DNA from 2 places in the Ancylobacter sp. TS-1 genome. Region 1 is predicted to be linked to the other one. Evidence: riboswitches for the same ligand, from Rfam matches in the RefSeq annotation. Region 1 holds a riboswitch; the other holds the start of a gene.
The links. Region 1 has a riboswitch for cobalamin ahead of GBB76_RS04455 (energy-coupling factor ABC transporter permease). Riboswitches for the same ligand answer to the same signal wherever they lie in the genome.
Positions count from the first base shown of each region.

Region 2: another riboswitch for cobalamin. It lies ahead of GBB76_RS07585 (CbtB domain-containing protein); the one in region 1 lies ahead of GBB76_RS04455 (energy-coupling factor ABC transporter permease).

Region 1 is NZ_CP045144.1:900,122-914,251, forward strand. Features, by position in the region: gene GBB76_RS04440 (helix-turn-helix domain-containing protein) at 1-85, shown strand, start outside; gene GBB76_RS04445 (hypothetical protein) at 170-691, shown strand; tRNA gene GBB76_RS04450 (tRNA-Ser) at 962-1,051, opposite strand; cobalamin riboswitch at 1,267-1,502, shown strand; gene GBB76_RS04455 (energy-coupling factor ABC transporter permease) at 1,538-2,215, shown strand; gene GBB76_RS04460 (septal ring lytic transglycosylase RlpA family protein) at 2,523-3,590, shown strand; gene GBB76_RS04465 (D-alanyl-D-alanine carboxypeptidase family protein) at 3,716-4,960, shown strand; gene tmk (dTMP kinase) at 5,014-5,691, shown strand; gene GBB76_RS04475 (DNA polymerase III subunit delta') at 5,688-6,722, shown strand; gene metG (methionine--tRNA ligase) at 6,759-8,315, shown strand; gene GBB76_RS04485 (TatD family hydrolase) at 8,312-9,085, shown strand; gene GBB76_RS04490 (MBL fold metallo-hydrolase) at 9,103-9,903, shown strand; gene mazG (nucleoside triphosphate pyrophosphohydrolase) at 9,999-10,841, shown strand; gene GBB76_RS04500 (glycosyl transferase) at 10,850-12,064, opposite strand; gene hflX (GTPase HflX) at 12,090-13,430, opposite strand; gene hfq (RNA chaperone Hfq) at 13,455-13,706, opposite strand; gene GBB76_RS04515 (D-amino-acid transaminase) at 13,928-14,130, opposite strand, start outside.
Region 2 is NZ_CP045144.1:1,576,316-1,590,445, forward strand. Features, by position in the region: gene cobN (cobaltochelatase subunit CobN) at 1-570, opposite strand, end outside; gene cobW (cobalamin biosynthesis protein CobW) at 705-1,775, opposite strand; cobalamin riboswitch at 1,895-2,100, opposite strand; cobalamin riboswitch at 2,166-2,386, shown strand; gene GBB76_RS07585 (CbtB domain-containing protein) at 2,417-2,614, shown strand; gene GBB76_RS07590 (CbtA family protein) at 2,636-3,358, shown strand; gene cobU (bifunctional adenosylcobinamide kinase/adenosylcobinamide-phosphate guanylyltransferase) at 3,362-3,868, shown strand; gene cobO (cob(I)yrinic acid a,c-diamide adenosyltransferase) at 3,878-4,492, shown strand; gene GBB76_RS07605 (NINE protein) at 4,836-5,087, shown strand; gene GBB76_RS07610 (cobyric acid synthase) at 5,161-6,621, shown strand; gene cbiB (adenosylcobinamide-phosphate synthase CbiB) at 6,629-7,606, opposite strand; gene recQ (DNA helicase RecQ) at 7,747-9,585, shown strand; gene GBB76_RS07625 (SRPBCC family protein) at 9,715-10,260, shown strand; gene GBB76_RS07630 (YncE family protein) at 10,565-11,485, shown strand; gene tmpT (thiopurine S-methyltransferase) at 11,548-12,186, shown strand; gene GBB76_RS07640 (sulfate/molybdate ABC transporter ATP-binding protein) at 12,204-13,304, opposite strand; gene GBB76_RS07645 (GNAT family N-acetyltransferase) at 13,486-14,112, shown strand; gene GBB76_RS07650 (flagellar export protein FliJ) at 14,128-14,130, opposite strand, start outside.

The DNA of each region.
Region 1 (14,130 bases):
GGTGCTTCTGGCCGGAAATCGTCTCCGGCGCCTGCTGAAGGAGGCCAAACCCGGCTCCGGCAAACGCTCGGCCTCCGTATCGTAAAAGTACTTCTGCTTGCCACGGCACCCCAAATGGTTGCACGGTCGGCCGCATGGCTTCAGCCGTTTTTTTGGATTGGATACGGTAATGGTTAACCGTCGCATCTCCGCATCGCAGAGGTTCTTGTGCGCTATTGCGGTCTGGATTTTCGCTGCCCCAGCACTTGCGGGAGATCTTGGCGGCACGCCTGCCGAGTTTGGCGCACAATTCAACAAGGTCGCGTCATCCGCCGGCCTGAAGCTCCGGGTCGCTAAATCGAAGTGCCGGGACGAAGGAAAACTTGTCTGCGCCTTCAGCAGCGGGGATGGGCTTGTTATTCTCGCATCATCGGAAGCGGGCTCAACGTCGGTGCGGCGCGTTAATCTATTTCTGGACGCCGCCGCGATATCCGATAAGACCTCTGGCGCCCTGGAATACATCACGGGACTGGGTGTTCTGATGATGATCTACGCCCCCAAGGCCAACAAGACAGAGCGCGGCATTGTGGTTAGGTCGCTGGCTCGCGCCGGTCAGTCAGGGGCTCCTGTCGAAGAGTTCCTCCACGACACGCGCTTCGAGGCGCGTGTGCTGCCTGAGCAAGGATTGTGGGTGACGGTCGACCGGCCCTAGCGGCGCGGCGCGCCTTCGATAGCATCGATGCTGATCTCATTCGATCCTTCGCGGCGCCTCGGCGGGCGTTTTCGGTCTCATCCGATCCTTCGTGCAGAGTTTCCCAGTAGCGCCCGCTCAAACCCTTACGGTGTCGGCATTTCCCGGCCGTTCCCGCCTAATCCCGCCTAGTCCCCACGGTCTCATCCGATCCTTCGGGTAACATCTCTCCGAGCGGGTCGCCAGGGTCTAACCGTCGTAGACTCATAACGCTGCACTAATAACGCGTTATGGCGGAAGGGGTGGGATTCGAACCCACGGTGGGCTTGCACCCACGGCGGTTTTCAAGACCGCTGCCTTAAACCACTCGGCCACCCTTCCCGATGCCTGAGCGCCCTTTTTTCGAAACTCGGCGCGTTTGGCAAGCAGATCACGTCCGGTCATGTGCGGGGCGCCCTGCCGGAACGGTCCCGGGGGCTTCGGGAATTGCCGGAGAGGCCGGCCGCCCGTCAACGGAAGCGCCGTCTCCGGCGCCGCCGAGACGCGCGAGGCGGATAAGTATGGCAGCTCGCTTGACACGCCCCGCCCGAGCGGGCGTGGTAGCCGCGCAACATGGTGCCCGGGCAGACCACTGTCCGGGTGAAACGGGAACGGGGAAGGGCGCGACGGCCGCAAGGTCCATCGCCCGAAGCCCCGACCGCCCCCGCGACTGTAAGCGGAGAGCGGCCTTCCACGACGCCACTGGCGCCGGTCCGCGAGGACGGTGCCGGGAAGGCGGAAGGCTTGCCGTGACCCGCGAGTCAGGAGACCGGCCATGTGCACAGGCCCAACCGCACGCCGTCGGGTGAGACGGCAAAGGAGCACGACATGCATATCGAACCCGGCCTCGTGGCCGAAGGAAAGATCTGGCTGAGCTATGTGACGGCGGCAGGTGCCGGCGGCTACGCGCTCAAGCTGGCGGCCGACGCCGTGCGCGAGCGCGGCATCGTCTCGCTGGTCGCCCGCAGCATCGCGACGACGGTGCTCGTCTTCGCGTTCTTCGAAATGCTGCCGCATCATCCGGTCGGCGTTTCCGAGGTGCATCTCATCCTCGGCTCGACGCTGTTCCTCATCTTCGGCGTGGCGCCCGCCGCCATCGGCCTGGCGGCCGGCCTCGCCATCCAGGGCATCTTCTTCGCGCCCTTCGACCTGCCGCAATACGGCATGAACGTCACCACGCTGCTCGTGCCGCTCTTCGCGCTCACCGCGCTGGCGCACCGGGTCATCGCCCCCGACACGCCCTATGTGCAGCTCAAGTACCGTCAGGCGCTCGCGCTCTCCACCACCTATCAGGCGGGCATCGTCGTGTGGGTGGCCTTCTGGGCCTTCTACGGCCACGGTTTCACCGCCGAGAACGCCGCCTCGATCCTCTCCTTCGGCGCCGCCTACATGCTCGTCATCCTGGTCGAGCCGCTGGTCGATCTCGCCGTTCTGGCCGCCGCCAAGGCGCTGTATGGCCTGAAGGGCAGCCCGCTGTTCGAGCGCCGGCTCTACAACGCGGCCTGAGCATCGCCCTCGGGCGCCGGGAAGCGCGCGCTTCCCGGCGCCTCATTCGCGCCTCGCGGCGATTTCGCGGCCATTTGCCGCCGGCCAAAGCGGGTGCGTACCCGATTGCCTTTTCCCCACCGTCACTTACGCTTCGTTCACCATGCCGAGAGATGCGCCGCATTTTCGCCTCACTCGGACAGCCTCTTTGACGACATGTAGTGGGATCGGCGGTATGTTTCCGACGATCTTGGGTGAAGTGCGCTCTTTCCGATTCGTGCTTTCGAGGCATGGCAAGGGCAGGGCGCTCACGAAGTGGTCGGGGTGCATGGGGACGAATCCAGCTCTTGCGCGTGAGGGTCTTGCGCGGGTCGCGGAGATCGGCGCGGTGGGCCTTGCCAGCCGGCTCGGGCGTGTCGTCCTGCTGTGCAGCATCGGCCTTGTCGTCGCGAACTGCAACGGCACCTCGAAACTCTCCAGCAAGATCGATCCCCGCTACGGCGTCGCGGCCAGCCCGCGTGTCGTCGAGGCCGGACAGCCTGTTCCCAAGGGCGGCGGCACCTATCGCGTCGGCAAGCCCTATGTGGTCGCCGGCAAGACCTATGTTCCGACCGAGCCGAAGAACTATCGCACCGAGGGTCTCGCCTCTTGGTATGGCGACGACTTCCACGGCCGCCTCACCGCCAATGGCGAAGTCTTCGACATGCACTCCATCGCTGCGGCTCATCCGACGCTGCCGATGCCGTCCTATGTGCGCGTGACCAATGTGGACAACGGCCGCTCCATGGTCGTGCGCGTCAATGATCGCGGGCCCTATCACGGCAACCGCGTGATCGACGTCTCCCAGCGTGCCGCCGACCTTCTCGGCTTCAAGCACCGGGGCACCGCCCGCGTGCGGGTGGAATATGTCGGCCGCGCGCCGCTGGAAGGCTCCGACGACATCCAGCTCGCCTCCACGCTGCGCCAGAACGGCAAGCCGGCCGAGATGCCCGCCGTCATGGTGGCGTCCGCCGGTCCGGTTCGCGGCACGATGGCCGCCGCCCCGCTGCCGCCGAGCCGGCCCTACGATCTCGGCGACGAGCCGGGCGAGCAGGTGGCGCAGGCGCCCGAAGCGATCGTCGCCCCGGTCCGCGTCGCCACCAAGCCGCGCCCGGCCGCCATTGCCGCAGCAGCACCTGCGCCGCGCCAGCCGGTCGCCGTCGCCCCGGTGGCCCGCACCGCGCCGACCAAGCCGGTTCAGGTCGCCAGCCTGCAAGCGCCGGCACGTATCGCCGCTCCGGCTCCCGCCCCCAAGGGCGGCGCCCCCACCGGCTGGACGGTCGGCGCACAGCCGGTCATGGGCTATGCCTCGACCGGCGCCGAAGGCTCGCTCGACGCGGGTCGCGGCCTCTACTGAGCGTTGCCGACGTCCTCATCATGGCGGATATGAACGCCCGGCGCCGCCTCCGCGACGACGGGCGCATTGCCGCGATCGGCAGCGGCTGCTAACTCTGCCCTCTGACGGGGGAGGGGTTGTCGAGCATGTTGCGCATCATTCGCCCGGACCGGAATTGCGACGTTGCGGCAGTGCCGTATCGGCGGCTGCGCGGCGTGCTGCTGGCGGCCGGCCTGGCGTTTGCCGCTCTCATCCCCGCCGCCGGCCCGCTCGGCGCGCAGACCCAGCCCGACATCGCCGCGCCTCAGGCCATATTGATGGACTTCGAGAGCGGCTCCGTGCTGTTCGAGCGCGCCGCCGATACGTCCAGCCCGCCGGCCAGCATCGCCAAGCTGATGACCATGGCGGTCGTCTTCCGGGAGATCGCCGAAGGCCGCCTGTCGCAGGACCAGGAATTCAAGGTCAGCGAATATGCCTGGCGGCGCGGCGGCGCGCCTTCCGGCGGTGCCACCATGTTCGCCGGGGTCAACACCCACATCAAGGTTTCCGACCTGCTGCGCGGCGCGATCATTCCCTCGGGCAATGACGCGGCAATCGTGCTGGCGGAAGGCATTTCCGGCAATGAACTCGCCTTCACGGTGAAGATGAACGCCGAGGCCAAGCGGCTCGGCCTCACCGGCTCGACCTTCGTCAATGCCAGCGGCCTTGCCGATCCCGACCAAAAGTCGACGCCGCGCGACATGGCCAAGACCGCCATGCACATCATCGGCGCCTATCCCGAGCTGTACCGCATCTACAGCGAGCCGGACTTCCTCTGGAACAAGATCCGCCAGAGCAACCGCAACCCGCTGCTCGGCATGAGCCTGGGTGCCGACGGCTTCGTCACCGGCTACCAGAAGGAAGGCGGCTTCAACCTCGTCGGCTCGGCGATCCAGAACGGGCAGCGGCTGATTGTCGTCATCATGGGCTCGAAGAGCGAGAAGGAGAGGGCGGAGGACGCGCGCAAGCTGCTCGAATGGGGCTTCCGCTCCTTCGAATCCCGCCTTCTGTTCGAGCCCGGCCAGATCATCGGCGAGGCCACGCTGTATGGCGGCGAGCGCGGCGGCGCGCCGCTGACCAGCCCGAACCCGATCCGCGTGCTGATCTCGCGCAATGGCGACGACAAGCTCGTCGCCCGCATCCGCTTCGAAGGCCCGATCCCCGCCCCGGTGGAGAAGGGCGCCGAACTCGCCCGCCTGTTCGTCTATCGGGGCGACCAGATCGCACTCGAAGTGCCGCTGGTCGCGGCGGACTCCGTGCCGGAGGGCCCGCTGTGGCGCCGCGCCATGGACGGCGCCTATGAGCTTGTGGTGAGCCTGCTGCGCCAGGGCTACGCCAAGCTGACAGGCTGAGCATGAACGCCGCGAGGTCACGGGGCCGGATCGCTCAGGTTCACCCGCCCGTCGTGCGGGAGCCAGCACCTGCGGCGCCCGGCCGTTTCATCACCTTCGAGGGTGGCGAGGGCGCGGGAAAATCGACGCAGGTGCGCCGCCTGCGCGAGCGCCTCGGCGCCCTCGGCATCGACGCTGTCGCAACGCGCGAGCCGGGCGGCTCGACCGGCGCCGAGATCGTACGCCACCTCATCCTTTCCGGCGCCGCCAAGCCGCTCGGCCCGCTCGCCGAGGCCGCGCTGTTCGCCGCTGCCCGTGCCGACCACCTCGACGCCACCATTCGGCCGGCGCTGGAGCGCGGCAGCTGGGTCATCTGCGACCGCTTCGCCGACTCGACCCGCGTCTATCAGGGCGTGCTCGGCAATGTGGACCCACGCCTGATCGCCGAGCTGGAAGCCGTCACCGTCGGCGAGACGCGGCCCGACCTGACCCTGGTGCTCGACCTCCCGGCGGAGGAGGGGCTGACCCGCGCCGCCGCGCGCTCGGGCGCCGGTGCCGACCGCTTCGAAAGCGAGAGCCTGAGCTTCCATCGCAGCCTGCGCGACGCCTTCCGCAACCTCGCCGCCCGCGAGCCGGAGCGTTGCGTGCTGATCGACGCCCGCGCCGACATCGACACGGTGGCGGAAGAAGTGTGGCGTGCCGTCGCCGACCGCCTTCAGCCGCCGGCCCCGGCCGGGATCGGCCCGACATGAGCGAGAGCCTGCCCGAAGGCGACCGCTTCGGCACCGCGCCCACACCGCGCGCGACCCGGCAGCTCATCGGCCATGAGGAGGCGCAGGCCATGGTGCGCACGGCGTGGGACGCCGGCCGCCTGCCGCATGCGCTGCTGATCGGAGGCACCGAGGGCATCGGCAAGGCAACGCTGGCCTACGCCATCGCCCGCTTCGTGCTCGCTGGCGGCGCTGCGCCCGCCCGCTCCATCGCGGTCGATCCCGATCACCCGGCGGCGCGCCAGATCACGGCGCTGTCCCATCCCGACCTGCTGGTGCTGCGCCGCACGCCGAACGACAGCGGCAAGCTGCCGGCGATGATCCCGGCCGAGACGGTGCGCCGTGTGCGCAGCTTCTTCGGCTCGACCGCGGCCCTTGGCGGCTGGCGCGTGTGCATCGTCGATACTCTGGACGAGATGAACGCGCAGGGTGCCAACGCGCTGCTCAAGACGCTGGAGGAGCCGCCGGCCCGCTCGCTGTTCCTGCTGGTCAGCCACGCACCGGGCAGGTTGCTGCCGACCATCCGTTCGCGCTGCCGCAGCGTGCTGCTGCGCCCGCTCGCGAGCGAGCAGGTGGTCGAGGCTCTGGAGGGCCTCGCCGACGCCATGCCCGAGCTGGACCGCACCCGTTTCGAGGAGGCGGCGCAGGCGTCCGGCGGCAGCGTGCGCGAGGCACTGACGCTTCTCGCCGGCGACGGGCTCGCGGTGCGCAACGCGACGGCCGTGCTGCTCGACGCGCTGCCGCAGGTTGACGCCAAAGCCTTGCATGCGCTCGGGGAAAAGCTTCAGGGCGACCGGGGAGGGGCGCTCGACAGCTTCGTCGGCACGGTGGAGGAATGGCTCAGCGACCACGCCACCGGGCGGCGCCAGTCGGCCGGGGTGCGCCTTGCGCGCCTGCCGGAGGTGTGGGACAAGGTTCGCCGCGCCGCGGTCGACGCCGATGTCTATAATCTCGATCGCAAGACCCTCGTTTTCAGGATCTTCGCGTCGCTCAACGAGGCCGTGCGCCCCTGACCGCGCGGGGGTCCGGCCGTTCCGCAGGTAACGACCTTGAAACCCGCCTTCTACATCACGACGGCCATCGACTACCCCAACGGCTCGCCCCATATCGGCCACGCCTATGAGAAGATCGCCTCCGACGCCCTCGCCCGCTTCAAGAAGCTCGACGGCTACGACGTGTTCTTCCTCACCGGCACCGACGAGCACGGGCTGAAGATGGCGCAGACGGCGGAGAAGCAGGGACTCGCGCCGATCGACTGGGCGACGAAGAACGCCACGCGCTTCAAGGAGATGGATGCGCTTCTCGGCGTCGATTACGACCGCTTCATCCGCACCACGGACGAAGATCACGTCGTCTCCTCGCAGGCGATCTGGCGGAAGATGGTCGAGAGCGGCGACATCTATCTCGGCGCCTATTCCGGCTGGTACTCGGTGCGCGACGAGGCTTATTACGCCGAGAACGAGACCACCGTGAACCCCGACGGCGTGCGCCTCGGCCCGCAGGGCACGCCAGTCGAGTGGACCGAGGAGAAGAGCTACTTCTTCCGCCTCTCGGCCTATCAGCAGACGCTGCTCGACTATTACGACGCCCACCCGGACTTCATCCGCCCCGAGGTGCGCCGCAACGAGGTGACGAGCTTCGTGAAGGGCGGGCTGCAGGATCTCTCGATCAGCCGCACCACCTTCACCTGGGGCATCCCGGTGCCGGACGACCCGGCGCATGTGATGTATGTGTGGGTCGACGCGCTCACCAACTACATCACCGGCGTGGGCTATCCCGACACCGGCAGCGCCTCGTTCAAGCGCTTCTGGCCGGCGGACCTGCACATCATCGGCAAGGACATCATCCGCTTCCACGCGGTTTACTGGCCGGCCTTCCTGCTCTCCGCCGGGCTGGAGCCGCCGAAGACCGTCTTCGCGCATGGCTTCATCCATAATCGCGGGGAGAAGATGTCGAAGTCGGTCGGCAACGTCATCGACCCGTTCGACCTCGCCAAAGCCTATGGCGTCGACGCGCTGCGCTACTTCCTGCTGCGCGAGATCCCGTTCGGCCAGGACGGCTCCTACAGCCATGACGCCATCGTCGCGCGCACCAATGCGGACCTCGCCAACGACCTCGGCAACCTCGCCCAGCGCTCGCTCTCGATGATCGCCAAGAACCTCAGTGGCACGCTGCCCGCACCCGGCCCGCTCTCGGACGACGACGCGGCGATCCTCGCCAGTGCCGACGCTATGGGCGCGAAGGTGCGCGAGGCGATGGACATCCAGCAGATCCATCAGGCGCTCGCCGCCATCTGGTCGGTGGTGGCCGACGCCAACCGCTATTTCGCCGCGAGTGCGCCGTGGGAACTGCGCAAGACCGATCCCGAGCGCTTCGGCACCGTGCTGTGGACGACGGCCGAAGTGATCCGGCAGGTGGCGATCCTCGCCCAGCCTTTCATCCCGGTCAGCGCGGCCAAGCTGCTCGACCTGCTGGCGCTCGACGCCGACGCGCGTAGCTTCGCCCGCCTCGGCGCGGCCGGCCGGCTCGAGGGCGGCACCACGCTGCCCGCGCCGGTCGCGGTGTTCCCGCGCTATGTCGAGCCCGAGGCGTCAGCACCGGCATGATCGTCGACAGCCACTGCCATCTCGACTTCCCGGACTTCGCCGCCGAGTTGGACGACGTGGTCGCGAGGGCCCGTGCGGCCGGCGTCGGCCGGCTCGTCACCATTGGCACCCGCGTGCGGCGCGCCGGGCAGGTGAGGGCGATCGCCGAGCGTTTCGACGACGTGTTCTGCTCGGTCGGCACCCATCCGCACAATGCGGGTGAGGAAGCCGACGTGACGCTCGACGAGCTGCTGGCGGAAGCAGATCACCCGAAGGTCGTCGCCATTGGCGAAGCCGGGCTCGACTATCATTACGACACCGCCCCGCGCGAGGCGCAGCACGCCGGATTCCGCCTGCACATTGAGGCGGCGCGGCGCACCGGGCTGCCGCTCGTCATCCACGCACGCGACGCCGACGACGACGTGGCGGCGATACTGGAGGAGGAGAGCGGGAAGGGCGCCTTCGGCTTCGTTCTGCACTGCTTCACCGCTGGGCCCGACCTCGCCCGCCGCGCCGTCGCGCTGGGCGGCTATGTGTCGTTCTCGGGAATCCTGACCTTCAAGTCCGGTGCGCCGCTGCGCGACATCGCCCGCGAACTGCCCGCCGACCGGCTGCTGGTGGAGACGGACGCGCCCTATCTCGCGCCCAATCCGTGGCGCGGCAAGCGCAACGAGCCTTCCTATGTGGTCGAGACCGCCCGTATACTGGGCCAGACGCGCGGCGTTTCGCCCGACGAGATCGCCGCGCTGACGACCGCGAATTTCTTCCGCCTGTTCTCCCGCACTTCCTGAAGGCTCCGCTTCCCGCCATGGCGACCACCTTCACCATCCTCGGCTGCGGCTCCTCCGGCGGAGTGCCGCGCGTCGGGCAGGGGTGGGGCGCCTGCGACCCGAACGAGCCCCGCAACCGCCGCCGGCGCTGCTCCATGCTGGTCGAGCGGTTCGAGCCGGGCGTCGAACAGCCGACGCGGGCGCTGATCGACACCTCACCGGACCTGCGCGAACAGCTCATCGGCGCCGGCGTCGACCGGCTCGACGGCGTGATCTACACCCATGAGCATGCCGACCACACCCACGGCATCGACGACCTGCGCCCGCTGACCATCATGCATCGTCGGCGCATCGACGTGCATGTCGACGCCGAGACCTCGGCCATGCTGCACCAGCGCTTCGGCTACTGCTTCGAGACGCCGCCCGGCAGCGACTACCCGCCAATTCTCACCGAGCATCGCTTCCATGCCGGCGACACCGTCCGCGTCGACGGGCCGGCCGGGTCGATCGAGGCGCTGGCGTTCCGGCAGTACCACGGCAGCATCATCTCCTATGGCTTCCGCATCGGCGGCCTCGCTTACTCCAGCGACCTGCACGACCTGCCGGAGGAAAGCCTGCCGTACCTCGAAGGGCTCGACGTGTGGATCGTCGACGCGCTGCGCATCACGCCGCACCCGACGCATTTCTCGCTCAGCGAGGCGCTGGCCTGGATCGAGCGGCTGAAGCCGCGCCGCGCTGTGCTGACGAACCTGCACACCGACCTGGACTACCGCACGCTGGAGCGCGAACTGCCGGCGGGCGTCACGGCCGCCTTTGACGGCCTAAAATTCACGCTCTGACAATATGTTGCGCCGGCATGCTCATGCATTCTCGTGACCGGACGAATATCTATGTTTTCCATAATATGTCTTCTGCGAATCATTGGAATATGAAAATGAGGGCCTCCCGCGACATCTCCCGCCTGCTCGAGATCATGGCCGCCCTGCGCACGCCGGGCACGGGCTGCCCGTGGGATCTGGAGCAGGACTTCGCGTCCATAGCGCCCTACACCGTCGAGGAAGCCTATGAGGTCGCGGACGCCATCGCGCGGGGCGATCTCGACGATCTGCGCGACGAGCTGGGCGACCTGCTGCTTCAGGTCGTCTTCCACGCCCGCATGGCGCAGGAGATGACGCCCGAGCAAGGCGCCTTCGATTTCGGCGACGTCGTGCTCGCCGTCACCACCAAGATGATCCGCCGGCATCCCCACGTCTTCGGCGACGCGCGCGGGCGTGACGTTACGGCGGTGAACGCCGCCTGGGACGCCATCAAGGCCGAGGAGAAGGCCGAGCGTGCCGAGCGCCGCGCCCGGCGCGGCCTGCCACCGGAACCGGAGCAGGGCCGCACGCTGGACGGCGTGCCGGTCGGCGCCCCCGCCCTCACCCGCGCCGTGAAGCTGCAGAACAAAGCGGCCAAGGTCGGCTTCGACTGGCCGGAGGTGCGCCCGGTGCTGGACAAGATCCGCGAGGAGATCGACGAGGTGGAGGCCGAGATCGCCGCCGACGATCGCGAGGCCGCTGCCGGCGAGGTGGGCGATCTGCTGTTCGCCATGGCCAATCTGGCGCGCCATCTCGGCGTCGACCCCGAGGCAGCGCTGCGGGGCACCAACGAGAAGTTCGTCCGCCGCTTCGCCTATATCGAGGACCGGCTGGCCGAACAAGGCCGCGCGCCGGCGCAGGCGAGCCTCGACGAGATGGAAGAGCTCTGGCAGGCAGCGAAGACGGCGCGCGAGGCCTGACGCGGGCGTCAGGTGTTGAGCACGTCGAGGAACGATTCCCGCATCCGCTCCAGCGTGAAATCCCGCCGCAGCGCCGTCTGCCCATTGCGGGCGAGCCGCTCGAAAAGCGCGCCGTCGGCCGCGATCGTGTGGAGCGAGGCGATCACCCGGTCGGGGTCGAGACTGCCGCACACATGGCCGGCCCCGTGCTCGCGGGCATAGCGCGCGGGCGATGAAAACTCTGGCGCGTGCACCAGCACCGGGCGCCCGGCGGCGAAATAGCTTGTCAGCTTCGAGGGGAAGCTCAGCCGGGCGACGTCCTCACGCGGTTTCTCGAAGGAATAGGGGCAGTAGAGCACGTCGCACTGCTCGGCGAGCCTGCGTATCGTGTCGGCCTGCGGCAGCCAGCCCGGATAGTCCAGCCGGTCGGCCGGCAGGTCGTCCGGGGGATAATGCTGCCCGATCGCCGTGAGCCGGATGTTCCGGCCGCCGATCCGCCACCCTGCCCTGTGCAAGGCGGCGATCAGGCTTTCCCACGCATCGGTCGCATAGAGCTGCCCGGCGAAGCCGATGACGAGGTCCTCGCCATGCAGGCGCGGCACCGGCGCCTGCGCCAACGCCATGTCGTGCCCGGCGATCACCGGCACGCTGCGCACGCCGTAGCGGGCAAGGTATTCCTCCGCCATGTTCCACGAGGCGGCGGCGCAGGCCCGGCTCTTCGACATCGCGGCGTCGAAGGAGCGATGGGCGATGAAGCGGCTCACCGGATCCACCTTGTGGGCATCGAGCCACCAGGACAGCGGATCCCACACCTGGGTGTAGAGCGGCACGCCGAGCCGCTGCGCCAGCGGCGCCGCGAGGCCGGTGACCACCTGCCCTTCCAGAATGGCCCAGATCGCGTCCACGCCCTGTTCGCGCGCGAAGCGTTCCGCCATGCGCAGGATTTCCGCGCCGCGCGTCCGGCGCATATGCGCGGCGACGATGGCGGCGCCCGCCGTCCCGATGGGCAGCGATCCGTAGAGATAGGTGCCCGCTTCGCGGGGCTTCTCGACGGTCAGCGTCTCGAGCCCGGCGAGATCGGGGGCGGGGTGAGCGGTCAGGAGCGGGTTCAGCACGACGAAGGCGCACAGGCGCTCGGGCGGCAGGAAACGGCACTGCTGCGCCACCACCAGACCACCCGTGTAGTTGGTGCAGGGAGGAATGTCCGACAGCAGGAGGAGCTTCTTGTGCTTCAGAACGGACATCAGGGGCCGCGCGGCCGGCTGTTCATCAGTGATTGCCGCCCTGCGTCACCCGCCCGGCGCCGAAGCGCCGGACCACGAGGCCGCGCCTTTCCGGCGCGATGCGGAACGCGATGCGCTGCACGCCGTCCTCCGAGACGTCGCGCCCCAGAACCTCGCCATGGCGATAGAGCCAGCCGAGGCCCTCGCCGTCCTCCGGCGGGAGCTTCACCTGAAGCGTGATGCGGCCGGACGCGATGCGCCGCGCGATCGCCTCCAGCAACACGTCCATCCCCTCGCCCGTCAGCGCCGACACCGGGATCGGCCGGGCGTCGCCCTCGCGTCGGGCGGCCGTGTTGAACAGGCGCGCCTTGCCCTCGTCGTCGAGCCGGTCGATCTTGTTCCACACCTCGATCAGGCGATGATCGTCGTCCGGGTCGATATCGAGATCGCCCAGCACCTGCTCGACATCGAGCGCCTGCGCCTCCGCGTCCTCGTGCGACATGTCGCGCACATGCAGGATCAGGTCGGCCTCGATCACCTCCTCCAGCGTCGCCCGGAAGGCCGCGACGAGCTGGGTCGGCAGGTCGGAGATGAAGCCCACCGTGTCGGACAGGATCACCCGCTCGCCGCCGGGAAGCTGCACGGCGCGCAGCGTCGGGTCGAGCGTGGCGAAGAGCAGATCCTGCGCCATCACCTGCGCCCGGGTCAGCCGGTTGAACAGCGTCGACTTGCCGGCATTGGTGTAACCGACCAGCGCGACGACGGGATAAGGCACCTTCTTGCGGCTGGCGCGGTGCAAAGCGCGGGTACGCTTTACCTGCTCCAGCTCGCGCTCGATCTTGACGATGCGCTCGCCGATCAGCCGCCGGTCGGCCTCGATCTGTGTCTCGCCGGGGCCGCCGAGGAAGCCGAAGCCGCCGCGCTGGCGCTCCAGATGGGTCCAGGACCGCACCAGCCGGCTGCGCTGATAATTCAGGTGAGCGAGTTCAACCTGAAGCACACCTTCCTTGGTCCGTGCGCGCTGACCGAAGATTTCCAGAATGAGAGCCGTTCGATCTATAACCTTGGCGTCAAACGCTTTTTCGAGGTTTCGCTGCTGCACCGGACTGAGCGGCGCGTCGACGAAGACCAGCCCCGCCTCCTCCGCCTTCACGAGGCCGGCGATCTCCTCGACCTTGCCGCTGCCGAGATAGGTGGCAGGCTTTACCTGGCTGAGACCGACCAGAAGCTGGCCGACGACCTTCAGGTCGATGGCCAGCACGAGGCCGACCGCCTCATCCAGACGCGCCTCGGGCGAGCGGTGGACCGCCTCGTCCCCCGCTCCGCGGCGTGTCAGATTCGGCACGATCACCACGACGCGGGTGGCATCGCCGGCCGGCCGGCGCACGCCGGGAACCCTTGAGCTCCAAGCTCAGCCCTTCTCGCCGGTCTCGTCCGGTTCGAAAAGCTGAACCGGATGGCCGGGCATGATGGTCGAAATGGCATGCTTGTAGACGAGCTGCGAATGGCCGTCCCGGCGCAGCAGCACGCAGAAATTATCGAACCAGGTGACAACTCCCTGGAGCTTCACACCGTTGACCAGAAAGATGGTGAGCGGCGTCTTGTTCTTGCGGACGTGGTTGAGAAAGGTGTCCTGGAGGTTCTGCGAACGTTCCGCGGCCATGGTTTTTTTGATCCGTTTGTTTGTTGTTGCTCGTAGTCGGCGCGGCCGCCTTCACCTGTGCGCTCCGTCCGGGAGGCGACATCCATGAAGACGTGCAACGTAAGCATGGCACACCATGCCCGTCGCGCAAGATGCTTTCGCGGACTTGCCGAGGCTTGGCAAGAGCATTCGCGCATCGGGGCATCCGGATATGGTCTGTGCGGCCGGCCGTCGGGCGGGCCTCAGCGGGCGATCTCCGCCGTCCTGTGGTAGTTCGCGCGCAGGGCGCGCGCCACCGGACCGGGCGTGCCGTCGCCGATGGAATGGCCGTCGATTCGCACCACCGGCGTCGCGAAATTGGTCGCTGAGGTCACGAAGGCCTCGCGCGCGGCCAGCGCCTCGGCGACGGTGAAGGGCCGCTCCTCGACGCGCAGCTGAAGCTGCT
Region 2 (14,130 bases), 680 kb from region 1:
TGAGGGGGAAGCAACGCCCCCCTCATAAAACCCCGCCAGCGGCACCGGCTCGGGCGGCGGCGCTTGTCCCGGACGCCCGGCATGGCCCGCCAGCCGGCGCAGCAAAGCGCGCATGTTGGAAGGCCCGCCGGCGCGGAAATAGGCGAGCAGCGCCGCGAGTTCGTCGGCTGGCAGCGTCGAGGCTTCGGCGAGGCGCGGGTCGTCGCGGTCCTCGCCCGGCAGCACGGCGAGCTTGAAGCCGCGCGCGCGCGCCTCGGCGCCAAGGCGCTCGACGCCGTAGCGCCACCAGTCGAGCCCGCCGAGCAGCCGCACCACCACAATGCGGGCACGGCTCCCCACCTTGTCGATCCACAGATCGACCGAGAGCGGATGGCGCAGATCGCGCAGGCTGGCGAGGCGCAGGCTCGGCAAGGTGCCGTCCTCGCTTTGCGCGCGGGCGAGCGCCGAGGCGAGACCCATCAGGTCGCTGTCGGTGAAGGAGACCACCACCACCTCCCCCGGCGTCTGGCCGAGGTCCACCGGCTCGACAAGATCGTCGAGGCTGGAGGATGTGGTGGTGAGGATGTGCATGGGCCGCCCTTCTCCTCAGGCCGTCATCCCGGCCGCAGCGAAGCGCAGAGCCGGGATCGCGCGCAAGGAAAGCGCTCCGCGATCCCGGATACGGCCTGCGGCCGTTCCGGGATGACGACCCATGACGACGGCCCTCACGCCGGCACGCTCTCGCCGGCGAGGATCGCTTCCACCTTGGCCCGGTCGAGCCCCTTCAGCCCGATGGCGACGAGGCGGCCCGTGCGCGGGCCGGCGCCCCACGGGCGGTCGAAATGATGCGCCACGCGCGGCCCCACCGCCTGCACGAGAAGGCGCAGCGGCTTGCCGGCGACGGAAAGAAACCCCTTCACCCGCAGCACGTCGGCCTCCTGCGCCGCCCGCGCCACCCGCGCCGCGAATTCCTCGGGATCGGCGATCTCGGGCACCTCGACGACGAAGCTGTCGAAGTCGTCATGGTCGTGGTCGAGCTCGTCGTCGTGATGGGTCCGGCGGTTCTCGATGTCGTCCTCGGTGCCGACCCCGAGCCCCATCAGGATCGCCGGGTCGATCCGCCCTTCGGTGACGCTGACCACGCGCACGCCCTTCGGCAACTCGCCATCGAGCGCGGCGCGGGCGCGGACCTGCCCCTCGGCATCGATCAGGTCGCCCTTGGTGAGAATGACGAGATCGGCGCAGGCGATCTGGTCGTCGAACACCTCCTCGATCGGGTCGTCATGGTCGAGCACGACATCGCTCGCGCGCTGGGCGGCCAGCGCGTCATGGTCGTGCGCCACGCGGCCGGCGGCGAGCGCCTCGCCGTCGACCACCGCCACCACGCCGTCCACCGTCACCCGGCTCTTGATCGCCGGCCAGTGGAAGGCCTGCACCAGCGGCTTCGGCAGCGCGAGGCCGGAGGTCTCGATGAGGATGTGGTCGACCTTCGGCTCGAGGGCGAGGATGGCGTCGAGCGCGGGAACGAAATCGTCCGCCACCGTGCAGCAGATGCAGCCATTGGCGAGTTCGACGATGTTCTCCTCCGGGCAGGTGTCGATGCCACAGCCCTTCAGTATCTCGCCGTCAATGCCGACATCGCCGAACTCGTTGACGATGACGGCGAGGCGCTTGCCCCGCGCATTCTCCAGCACATGGCGGATCAGCGTCGTCTTTCCCGAGCCGAGGAAGCCGGTGACGATGGTGCACGGCACCCGGTCGAGGGAGGTCGGCGAGGCGGGGCGGGCGTCGGACATGCGGCATCTCCACGAGAACGGTCGAAATCGCGGGATGCATCGGTCGCGGAAGGACTTTCCGCGCGAAGCCGCCGGGAACGGTCCCGTGGCTCTGCCTGACTGCCGGGCACCCCGCCGGCATACACGACCGAACCTTCGGCAGGTCTCCTGGCTCGCGGGTCGCCGCCTCGTCGCCGCCTTCCCGGAGAGGCTCTCCAGTGGCTTTCGGCGCAGGCTCGCCGCTCACAGTTGCGGGGGCAGCCGCGGAATTGGAGCGCCGGGCGCTCCTCACCGCATTCCCTCTTCGTCCCTCCCGGGGGAGGAAACCGATGGTCGCGGCCACTAAAGGAGCGCGCCGGGGGAATGTCAAATGCCGGCCGCCCCGCGATTGCCGCACGGCGATTGCCGGCTATACTCGCCGTTGTCGTCGGTTCCCGTGATGCGCACGGGACGCAAGACGGGAACGCGGTGGGGCGGAAACCTTCCTCGGAAGGACACCGCCGAATCCGCGGCTGCCCCCGCAACTGTGAGCGGCGAGCCCTCCTCCATCGGCCACTGGCGTCAGCCGGGAAGGCGGAGACAAGGGCCGTGACCCGCGAGCCAGGAGACCGGCCGTCGACAGAACCGCAACGGCCCTCGGGTGGAGGGCCAAAGGAGCTGACATGACGACCCCGCACAGCCGCGACGCGGCTGCCTCCCACGATTCGCTGCACACCTCGCTGGCCTCCCGCGCCGTCCAGATCACCTTCGCCGCCCTGCTCGGCGTCTTCGTGCTCGGCGGGGTGGGCTTCTCCCACATCAGCGCCGTGCACAATGCGACGCACGATGTGCGCCACGCCAACGCCTTCCCCTGCCACTGACGCGCCGGGGGAGAACGCATCATGTCGCTTTTCAGGACGATTCTGTTTGTCGCCGCGCTCGCCGGCATCGGTACCGGGCTGGTGGTTTCCGCCCTTCATCTGTTCACCACCGTGCCGCTGATCCTGCAGGCCGAGACCTTCGAGAATGCGGGTGGGGAAGCCGCCCCCGCCGTCACGGCGGAGGCGCACGAGCACGCGCCCGGCGCCGCCGCCCATTCCCATGACGAGGAGGAATGGGGCCCCGCCGACGGCATCGAGCGCAACGGCCTCACCGTGATCTTCACCGTGCTCACCGGCTTCGGCTTCGGCCTGCTGCTGATCGCGGCGAGCGAGGTCACGGGCGGGCTCAAGGGCTGGCATCAGGGCCTGCTGTGGGGCCTCGCCGGCTTCGCCGCCTTCACCGTGGCGCCGGGGCTCGGCCTGCCGCCGGAACTACCGGCCATGCCCGCCGCCGACCTCGCCGCCCGGCAGGTCTGGTGGGTCGGCACGGTGGCGGCGACGGCGGGCGGCCTCGCGCTGCTCGCCTTCGGCCGCTCGCCCCTGCTCGCCGTGCTCGGCGTGGCGCTGATCCTCGCCCCGCACGTGATCGGCGCGCCGCAGCCCGAGAGCCATGAGAGCCCGATCCCGGAAGCCCTTCACCACAGCTTCGTGGTGGCGAGCGTCGCGGTCAGCTTCGTGTTCTGGGTCCTGCTCGGCGGCCTGGCCGGCTGGCTGCGGCCGCGACTGGCCCGCATGGCGGGCTGAGGCATGAGCCTCACCCTCGTCCTCGGCGGCGCCCGCTCGGGCAAGAGCGCCCATGCCGAGCAACTCGTCGAGCGGCTGGCGCCGCCGTGGAGCTATCTCGCGACGGCGCAGGCCTGGGACGACGAGATGGTGGAGCGCATCGCGCTCCACCGCTCCCGCCGGGGCGAAGGCTGGCAGACGCTCGACGCGCCGCACGACCTCGCCGGCGCGCTGGTCGCCCTGCCGCCGGGCCGGCCGGTGCTGGTCGACTGCCTCACCCTCTGGCTCACCAACCGCATGCTGGCGGACGCCGATGTGACGGCGGAATCCGCCGCGCTGGCCGAAGCCCTCGCCTCCCGCGACGGACCGACGGTCGCCGTCTCCAGCGAGGTCGGCCTGTCCATCGTGCCGGACAACGCGCTGGCCCGCCGCTTCCGCGATGCGCAGGGCCGGCTCAACCAGATGATCGCCGCCCGCGCCGATGCCGTGGTCTTCATGGTCGCCGGCCTGCCCATGCGGGTGAAAGGATAAGGTGGAACCATGCGCGACATCACTCCGGAGGAGGCCGCTCGCCACCGCGCCAAGATGGAAAAGCGCAAGGCGGTGCAGGACGCGGAAGTCGCGGAAAAGACCGTCGAGAAGGGCCTGCTCATCGTCCACACCGGCCCCGGCAAGGGCAAGTCGACCGCCGCCTTCGGCCTCGCCCTGCGGGTACTGGGGCACGGCGGCAGGGTCGGCGTCGTCCAGTTCATCAAGGGCGCCTGGCAGTCGGGCGAGCGCGCCGCGCTGGAGAGCTTCGGCGAGCGCGTGGAATGGCATTCCATGGGCGAGGGCTTCACCTGGGAGACGCAGGACCTCGCCCGCGACGTCGCCGCCGCACGGCGGGCGTGGGAGAAGGCGCGGGAGATGATGGATAACCCCGCCTTCGGGCTGGTCATCCTCGACGAGATGAACATCGCCCTGCGCTATGACTACCTGCCCCTCGACGAGGTGGTCGCCGCCCTCGCCGCGCGGCGGGAGGGGCTGCACGTCGTCGTCACCGGCCGCAACGCCAAGCCGGCGCTGATCGAGGCCGCCGATCTCGTCACCGAGATGGGCCTCGTGAAGCACCACTTCAAAGCCGGGGTGAAGGCGCAGAAGGGCATCGAGTTCTAGGATTATCTTTTATTTTCATATTCTTAGCTGAAAAATTGTCGTATAATTGTCTCTACGATTAATGCATCGACGAGACGCCAAATGAACCCACGCAAGAAATTGACGAACAGGAAAATACTGTTTAAAATCAAAGTTTTAGCTCGACGCCGTCCGGTCAGTACAGATTCGAGGCTCCGCCTCGAATCTGTACTGACCGGAGCCCTTAGCACATTTTCAGATCAAAGTCAATATAATACCATTTGAAAGTTGATCCTACGACGGATCTTATAATTTGCCCTGCAAGCCCTATTTGGAACAGGACGCCGGATGATGCGGCGCAACGCTTTCATGGAGAAACGCCTCGATGCGTTCGACGCCCGTCGCCTATCTGTTCTGGCTCTTCGGCCTGATCGGCATTTGCGGCATCCATCGCTTCTACACCGGCCGCTACTGGACCGGCGCGCTGTGGCTGCTGACCGTCGGCCTGCTCGGCATCGGCCAGATCGTGGACCTGTTCCTGATCCCCGGCATGGTGCGCGAGGCCAACCTCGAACGCCGCGTGGACTATCTGGAAGGCCGCGACTACGGCTCGCGCCAGGGCCATCACCACGGCTGACGGCGCCGAAGACGTGGATGGCCGGGCCCGGCCCGGCCATGACGTCGGCAAAGCGAAACGCCGGGGGCTGGCGATGACGCTCGCCCTCATGTTCCAGGGCACCGGCTCCGATGTCGGCAAGTCGCTGATCGTCGCCGGCCTCGCCCGTGCCTTCGCCAATCGCGGGCTCAGGGTCCGCCCCTTCAAGCCGCAGAACATGTCGAACAACGCCGCCGTCACCCCCGATGGCGGCGAGATCGGCCGCGCGCAGGCGCTTCAGGCCCGCGCGGCGCGCGTTCCACCTTCCGTCCACATGAATCCGGTTCTGCTGAAGCCGCAGAGCGAGATCGGCGCGCAGGTGGTGGTGCAGGGCCGCGCGCGCGGCAATGCGAAGGCCGCCGACTACCAGAAGCTGAAGCCCGCCCTCATGGAAGCCGTGCTGGGAAGCTACGCGCATCTGTGCGCCGAGGCCGACCTCGTGCTGGTCGAGGGCGCCGGCTCGGCATCGGAGATCAATCTGCGCGCCAACGACATCGCCAATATGGGTTTTTCCCGCGCGGCCAATGTACCCGTCATCCTGATCGGCGACATCGACCGTGGCGGCGTCATCGCCAGCCTCGTCGGCACGAAAGCCGTGCTGCCGCCCGAGGATGCGGCGATGATCGCCGGCTTCCTCGTCAACCGCTTCCGGGGCGACCCTGCCCTCTTCGCCTCCGGCATGGCGGAAATCGCCACCCGCACCGGCTGGGAGGCGCTCGGCCTCGTCCCCTTCTTCCCGGACGCCCGCCGCCTGCCGGCCGAGGACGCGCTCGCCCTCGACACCGCCCGTGCAGCCAAGCCCGGCGCCAAGGTGAAGATCGCCGTGCCGATCCTGCCGCGCATCGCCAATTTCGACGATCTCGACCCGCTCGACGCCGAGCCGGGCGTCGAGGTGGTGCGCGTGCGCGCCGGCACGCCGCTGCCGGCCGATGCCGCGCTCATCGTCCTGCCCGGCTCAAAATCGACCATCCCAGACCTCGCCGATTTCCGCCGCGAGGGCTGGGACATCGACCTGCTCGCCCATGTCAGGCGCGGCGGCCGGGTGCTCGGCCTGTGCGGCGGCTACCAGATGCTGGGCCGCACGCTGGCCGACCCCGAGGGCGTCGAGGGCCCGCCCGGCATCGTCCCCGGCCTCGGACTGCTCGACGTCGACACAGTGCTGTCGGCCGAAAAGCGGCTGGTGGCCGTCACCGGCACGGCCGGCGGCGCGCCGTTTGCCGGCTACGAGATGCATATGGGCGTGACAGAGGGCCCCGGCCGCGCCCGCCCCTTCGCTCAACTCGACGGCGAAGGGCCGGAAGGCGCCCTCTCACCGGACGGGCGCGTTATCGGCACCTATGCCCACGGCCTGTTCGCCGACGACCGCCAGCGCGGGCGCTGGCTGGAAGCGCTCGGCGCCGCCCCGGCCGGCATCGACTATGAGGCTGGAGTAGAGGCGACGCTGGACGCGCTCGCCGAACACCTTTCCCACCATATCGACCTCGACCGCCTGCTGGAAATCGCGCGACGGGGCTAAGCGCCCCTCACCAGCTCAGCGCGGCGAAGGCGAGCACGGCCACGGTCGTCACCAGCACCCCGTCGGCGGCGCGGTAGAGCCGGAGCGCCCGGCGGATGTCGTCGGCAGTGCATTCGCGCCGCCCGCCCTCGCCCATGATGCCGTCGACCGAGAGCTTGCCGCCGTAATAACGCGGCCCGGCAATGGCGATGCCGAGCGCCCCGGCCAGCGCCGCCTCCGGCCATCCGGCATTGGGCGAGCGGTGGCGGGCGGCGTCGCGCCGCATCGCCGCCCAGGCCCGCAGCGGCGAGGCATCGGCCACGAAGAACGCCCCCGCCACGATGAGCATTCCCGAAAGCCGCGAGGCCGGCAGGTTGATCAGGTCGTCGAAGCGCGCCGAGGCCCAGCCGAAATCGCCGTGGCGGGCGTCGCGATGGCCGATCATGCTGTCGGCGGTGTTCACCGCCTTGTAGACCGCCCCGCCGGCCAACCCGCCGACCGCCATCCACAGCGCCGGCGCCACCACGCCGTCGGAGAAGTTCTCGGCGAGGCTCTCGATGGCGGCACGCGCCACCCCGGCCTCGTCGAGCGCCTCCGGGTCGCGCCCGACGATGTGCGACACCGCCCGGCGCCCGGCCTCCAGGCTCTCGTCGAGCCCGTCCGCCACCAGCCCGACATACTGGTGCAGGCTGCGCTGGGCGAACAGCGTGGAGCCCACGAACGCCGCGTAGAAGAAGCCAAGCGGCAGCATCACGAGGAATTTCTGCGCCGCCAGCCCGGCCGCCCCGCTCACCCCGACGATGAGGATCAGCGACACCACGCCGGCGAGGCGGCGCTGGCCGGGCGTGTCGCTGTCGAGGTTGAAATTGCGGTCCAGCGCGGCAATCAGCCGGCCGATCCACATCACCGGATGCCCCGCGCGCTCGAGCAGAATCCCGGGATATCCGAGAGCGGCCTCGAACAGCAGCGCCGCCAGCGTTAAACCGAGGGTAAGTTCGAGGGTCATCGGAAGTGATTCTCTATCGGGGCGCTTCCGCGACGTTCCGAATCCGGCGGCCGCGCGGTTCCACCATTTCCGCCCGCGCGCCCGCCATCAAGACCCCGTGCGCGCGGCTCCCGCGCCATCAACCGGATCACGCCTGCCGCATGAACGCGCTAGTCACCTCGTCGCACGGCATCCTGCCGCCTCCCGTGGAGGAGGCGAAGCGGGCGCGTCTGGCCGAAGTGTTCGGCTTCGACCGCTTCCGTCCCGGCCAGCAGGACGTGGTGGATTCGGTGCTCGCGGGCGTTCCCACCCTTGCCGTCATGCCCACCGGCGCGGGCAAGTCGCTGTGCTACCAGCTTCCCGCGCTGGTGCTGGGCGGTCTCTCCGTCGTCGTCTCGCCGCTGATCGCGCTGATGGACGACCAGGTGAACGCCCTCAAGCTGCAGGGCGTCGCCGCCGAGGCGATCCACTCGGCCAAGTCGCGCGAGGAGAACGTCGCCATCTGGCGCCGCGTCGCGGCCGGCGAGGTGCGCCTGCTCTATCTCGCGCCCGAGCGGCTGATGACCGGGCGCATGCTCGCCGCCCTCGCCCGCCTGCCGCTCGGCCTCGTGGCGGTGGACGAGGCGCACTGTATCTCGCAATGGGGACACTCCTTCCGCGCCGAATATCTCGAACTCGGCAAGCTGCGCGAGATGTTCCCGGGCATCCCGCTGGTCGCCCTCACCGCCACCGCCGACCGCGCCACGCGCGACGACATCGTCGAGCGCCTGTTCGGCGGGCAGGCGCGGGTGTTCGTCTCCGGCTTCGACCGGCCCAACATCTTCATCGGCGTCGAGGACAAGAAGGATCCGGCGCGACAGATCGAGAGCTTCGTGCGCGCCCGCGACGGGCTGTCGGGCATCATCTACCGCATCTCGCGCAAGAAGGTGGAGGAGACCGCCGAGCGCCTCTCCGCCGCCGGCATCCGCGCCTTGCCCTACCATGCCGGCCTGACGCCCGAGATGCGCGCCGCCAATCAGGAAGTGTTCCTCGCCGAGGACGGTGTGGTGATGGTCGCCACCGTCGCCTTCGGCATGGGCATCGACAAGTCCGACGTGCGCTACGTGCTGCACGCCGACGCGCCGGGCACGCTGGAAGCCTATTACCAGGAGATCGGCCGCGCCGGCCGCGACGGCCAGCCGGCCGAGGCGCTGCTGCTCTATTCGGCCGGCGACATCGCCACCCGCCGCCGCTTCCTCGACGAGGAGCCCTCCCCGCCCGAGCGCAAGATGGTGGAGGCCCGCCGGCTCGACGCCATGGTCGGCTTCTGCGAGGCCGTCACCTGCAGGCGCGCGGTGCTGCTTGGCTATTTCGGCGAGCGGGCGCGGGCCTGCGGCGCCTGCGACGTCTGCCGGGATCCGCCTCAGGTGGTGGACGCCAGCCGCGAGGCCCAGCTCGCCTTGCGCATCGTGCGCGCCACCGGCGAGCGCTACGGCGCCGCCTACATCGCCAGCGTCGTCACCGGCCAGCGCACCGACCCGCTCTGCGCGCGCGGCCATGACCGGCTGGCCGAATTCGGCGCCGGCGCCGACAAGCCGGCGACCGAATGGCGCGCCTTGCTGCGCCAGCTCGTCGCCACCAATGCGCTGCACGCCGACCCCGAGCGCTTCGGCGCGCTCATCCTGACCGAGACCGGCCTCGCGGTGCTCGCAGGCACCCGCGCCGTCACCCTGCGCGCCCCGGCCAAGCGCCGGCGCGAGCGCTTCGCCCGCTCGGAAGGCGGAGCCGAGCTCGCCCCCGCCGAGGCGGCGCTGCTCGGCAAGCTCAAGGCGCTGCGCCGCGAGCTCGCCGCCGAGCGCAACGTGCCCGCCTATGTCGTGTTCGCCGACAAGACGCTGGAGGAAATGGCGGTCGAGCACCCGCGCACGCGTGCGGAACTTGCCGGCGTCAAGGGCGTCGGCGCCGCCAAGCTGGAGGCGTTCGGATCCGCCTTTCTTAGGATTCTCAAAGAATTCTCTTAGAATACGATAAGAATTGGGACCGGGAATTTTTCCACACTCAAAAGAGTTCACGAACGCCGAATCCCTCCCTAAACTGGTGCGCAACGGACGCTAAAAGTCCGGAATGACCCTAGTTCCGGGATGGAAACGATGAAGATTGAACTGTTTACGGTGGCACTGGCCGCCACTTCGATGCTGGCTGCAATCGGCACCGCCTCGGCGCATGGCCCGACCCGCCAGAAGGTCTCCGAGAGCATCGTGATCAACGCGCCGCCGGCGAAGGTCTGGGGCGTGGTCTCCAACTTCCAGGACGGCGGCTGGATCCCGGTGGTCGCCAAGACCGAGGGCACCGGCGGCAACGAGGCCGGCGCCAAGCGCACGCTGACGCTCAAGAACGACGCGACGGTGGACGAGGAACTCGCCAAGGTCGAGCCGGACAAGATGACCCTCATGTACCGGATCACCCAGGTCGACGTGAAGGTCCTGCCGGTGACGAACTATTCGTCCTGGCTGGTGGTGACGCCCGAGGACGGCGGCGCCAAGTCCAAGGTCGAGTGGCGCGGCGCCTTCTATCGCGGCTACCCCAACAACGATCCCCCGCCGGAGCTGAACGACGAGGCCGCGGTGAACGCCGTGACCGGGCTCTATAAGGCCGGGCTGGAATCGATGAAGAAGCAGATCGAGGGCGGCAGCTGAGCCGTGACGGCTGAGCGGGATGCTCCGTCTCGTGCGTTCCTCTGAAGGTGTCATCCCGGCCGAGCGTCAGCGAGAGCCGGGATCGCTCTCCGATTGGCAAACGATCCCGGACCGGCCTGTGGCCGTCCGGGATGACGGCGAGGGGTGCACGGCGACCTCCGCTCCCTCTCCCCACTGGGGAGAGGGTTGGGGTGAGGGGGAAGGACGCTCGCCGGTTGGGCGAGCCTCCACGGAGGGTGCGGAACCCCTCACCCACCCCTCTCCCTCAGGGAGAGGGCTTTGCGCCGTGCTGGCGGCGACCGCGATGCTCATCGCCACCCCGCCCGCGCGGGCGGACGAGGCCTTCGTGACCTCGCAGCCGGCGGAGATGCTCTCCGTCGTCGACCTCGACACGCTCAAGGTTGTCGCCACCCTGCCGATCCCCGGCAAGCCGGCCGGCATCGCGGTGTCGCCGGACGGGCGGCGGGCCTTCGTCACCTCGCCGGACGGCAAGGCGCTGAGCATCGTCGATACGGCGAGCCGCAGCGTCCGGCGCCGCGTCGAGGTGGGCGGCGGCCCGCTTGGCGTGGCGGTGCACCCATCCGGCAGCCCGGCCTATGTGGCGGACTGGTACGGCGCGCGCATCGTCGCGGTGGATGCGGACACCGGCGCCATTGCGGGCGAGGTGCGCGTCGGCGAGTCGCCGTCCGGCCTCGCGGTGACGCCGGACGGCGCACTGCTGGTCTCCGCCGACCGCGATTCCGATGCGGTGAGCCTCGTCGATACACGCACCCTCACCCGCATCGCCTCGATCAAGGTCGGCGCCCGCCCCTTCGGCGTCACCATCGACGCGCAGGGAGGGCGTGCCTACACCGCCAATGTCGCCTCTAACGACGTCACCGTCATCGACCTCGCCGCCCGGCGGGTCGTCGGCACGGTGAAGGTCGGCCAGCGGCCCTATGCGGTGGCACTGGCGGACGGTCGCGCCTTCGTCACGGACCAGTACGACTCTACGGTGAGCGTGTTCGACCTTGCGCGCCTGGAGCGGATCGGGACCATCCCGGTCGGCGACTATCCCGAGGGCATCGCGGCGAGCCGCAGCGGCGCCCTCGTCTATGTGGCGAACTGGGAGGGCAACACGCTCGGCGTGATCGACGTGAAGACCCTGAAGGTCATCGCCGAGATTCCGGTCGCCGACGGCCCGCGCGCCTTCGGCGCCTTCATCCGCCGCACCCCGCCGGATTGACGGCGCCCCGGCCTCGCGGCAGCGATGGACCACCACGCAAAAAGAACGCAGGACGAGAGGCGATGGACGAGCAGTTCTGGCACCGCAAATGGCGCAACAATGAGATCGCCTTCCACCGGGCAGACGCCAACCCGCTGCTGCTGCGCCATTTCCCGGCGCTCGGCCTCGGTTCCGACGCGCGGCTGCTGCTGCCGCTCTGCGGCAAGACGCGCGACATCGGCTGGCTGCTGGCGCAGGGGCACGAGGTGGTCGGCGTCGAACTGAGCGAACTCGCCGTGGAGCAGCTCTTCTCCGAACTCGGCGTGACCCCTGTCATCACCGACGAAGGTACGCTGCGGCGCTTCGAGACCGACCGGCTCACCGTCTTCGCCGGCAATGTGTTCGATCTCGACCGCCACCGTCTCGGCGAGGTGGACGCGGTGTACGACCGCGCGGCGCTGGTCGCGCTGCCCGAGCCGCTGCGCGAGCGCTATGCCGGCCATCTGGTGCATCTCACCCACGCCGCCCCGCAGCTCATCGTCACCTTCGAGTACGATCAGGCGCTCGTCATGGGTCCGCCCTTCGCGGTGCCGGAGGCCGAGTTGCGCCGCCATTACGGCGCCGCCTACCGGGTCGCCTGCCTCGGCCGGCACGAGGTGAAGGAAGGGCTGCGCGGGGTAACGCCGGTGGCCGAGGCGGTCTGGCGGCTGGAGCGGCGCTGAGACGCGCCGCGCCGCGATCAGATCGCGTATTCGCCGGTCTGCTGCGCCGCCGGGGCGCGGCAGTCGATACCGGGCCCGCCATTGGCGAAGAGCCGGGCGCGGTCGAGCCGCACGGCGACCGCCTCGCCGATCGGCACCCGCACCGTGGGGGCGATATCCGCCTCGAACAGCGCGGTGCCCACCTCGATCTCGACGCGGCGGATGGCGCCGTGGCGGCGGAAGCCGCGCACCCGGCCCTTCAGCCCCGGCGTGCCCGGCAGGCCGAGCGAGACATCGTGCGGGCGCACATAGACGAGGCCCGGCCCGTCCGGCACCGGCTGCGTCGCCGCCGCGATAGGCGTGCTGCCGGCAAAGGCGAGCCCGTCCTTCAACTCGACCTCGATGCGGCTCGATTCGCCCATGAAGCCGAACACCGCCGCCGTCTCCGGGCGGTCATAGACGTCATCCGGCGTGCCAACCTGCTCAATCTTGCCCTTGCCCATCACCACCACGCGGTCGGCGAGTTCGAGCGCCTCTTCCTGGTCGTGGGTCACGAACAGCGTTGTGTGGCCGGTGCGGTCGTGCAGCTCGCGCAGCCATTTGCGCAGTTCCTTGCGCACCAGCGCGTCGAGCGCGCCGAACGGCTCGTCGAGAAGAAGCACCTTGGGCTCTATCGCCAGCGCCCGGGCCAGTGCCACGCGCTGGCGCTGGCCGCCGGAAAGCTGCGCCGGGAAACGCCCGCCGAAGCTCTCAAGCTGGACGAGTGACAGCAGGTCCGACACCCGCTTGTTGATCTCCGCCTCCGAGGGCCGCTCGGCGCGCGGGCGCGAGCGCAGGCCGAAGGCGATGTTCTCGCTGACCGTCATGTGGCGGAACAGGGCGTAGTTCTGGAACACGAAGCCGATGCCGCGACGGCGCACCGGAACCGACAACGCGTCGTGCTCGTCGAACAGCACGCGGCCATGGCTCGGCTGCTCCAGCCCGGCGACGATGCGCAGCAGCGTGGTCTTGCCGGAACCGGACGGCCCGAGCAGCGCCACCAGCTCGCTCGGCTTGACCTCGAGCGACACGTTGGAGAGCGCCGGCGCGCCGCTGCCGAAGCTCTTGCCGACCTGATCGATGGTGACGGCGACGGTCATAAATCACTCTCGTTCGATGTATTAAATGTAATTGGCCAGAAGATATCTGAAAAATCCGGTCTGTGAACCCCGCAACCGCCCAAAAGTGCGGGAGGCGCGGGGCGGCATAGGCAGGAGCGGCCCCCGGCGCTAGAAAGGGCCGCCGCCCGCCCGGGACGGCCAGACAGCGATCCATCCTATCATGACCGAGACGACCGCCCCCGCCTCCACCCCGCTCAACCTCGACGGCTACACCGCGCTGCCACCCGGCAAGATCGCGGCTGTGGTCACGCTGATGGAGATGACCGCGCCGCCCGCGCCGCTGCCCGAGCGCGACACCGGCGGGCTGACGCTCGAGCCGGTGGCGGCGCCCGGCGTGGACTGGTACCGGGCCCTGTTCCGACGCATCGGCGAGAACTGGCTGTGGTTCTCGCGCCTGCGGCTCGCCGATGCCGAGCTGGCGGCGATCCTGACCGATCCGCAGGTGTCGGTGCTGGTGCTCAGGCGCGGCGGCGAGGAGGTCGGCCTGGCGGAGCTGGACTTCCGCGTGGCCGGCGAGGTGGAACTCGCCTTCCTCGGCCTGGTGCCGGAACTGGTCGGGTCGGGCGCCGGGCGCTTCATGATGAACCGCGTGCTGGCGCTGGCCTGGGCCGCGCGGCCCCGGCGGGTCCACGTGCACACCTGCACGCTCGATCATCAGGGCGCGGTCGGCTTCTACGGCAAGGCCGGCTTCAGGGCCTATGCGCGCGCCATCGAGGTCGCGGACGACCCGCGCCTCGCCGGGCTGCTGGCGCGCGAGGCCGGGCCGCACGCGCCGCTCATCGGATAGGTTCGGAAAGACGGATCA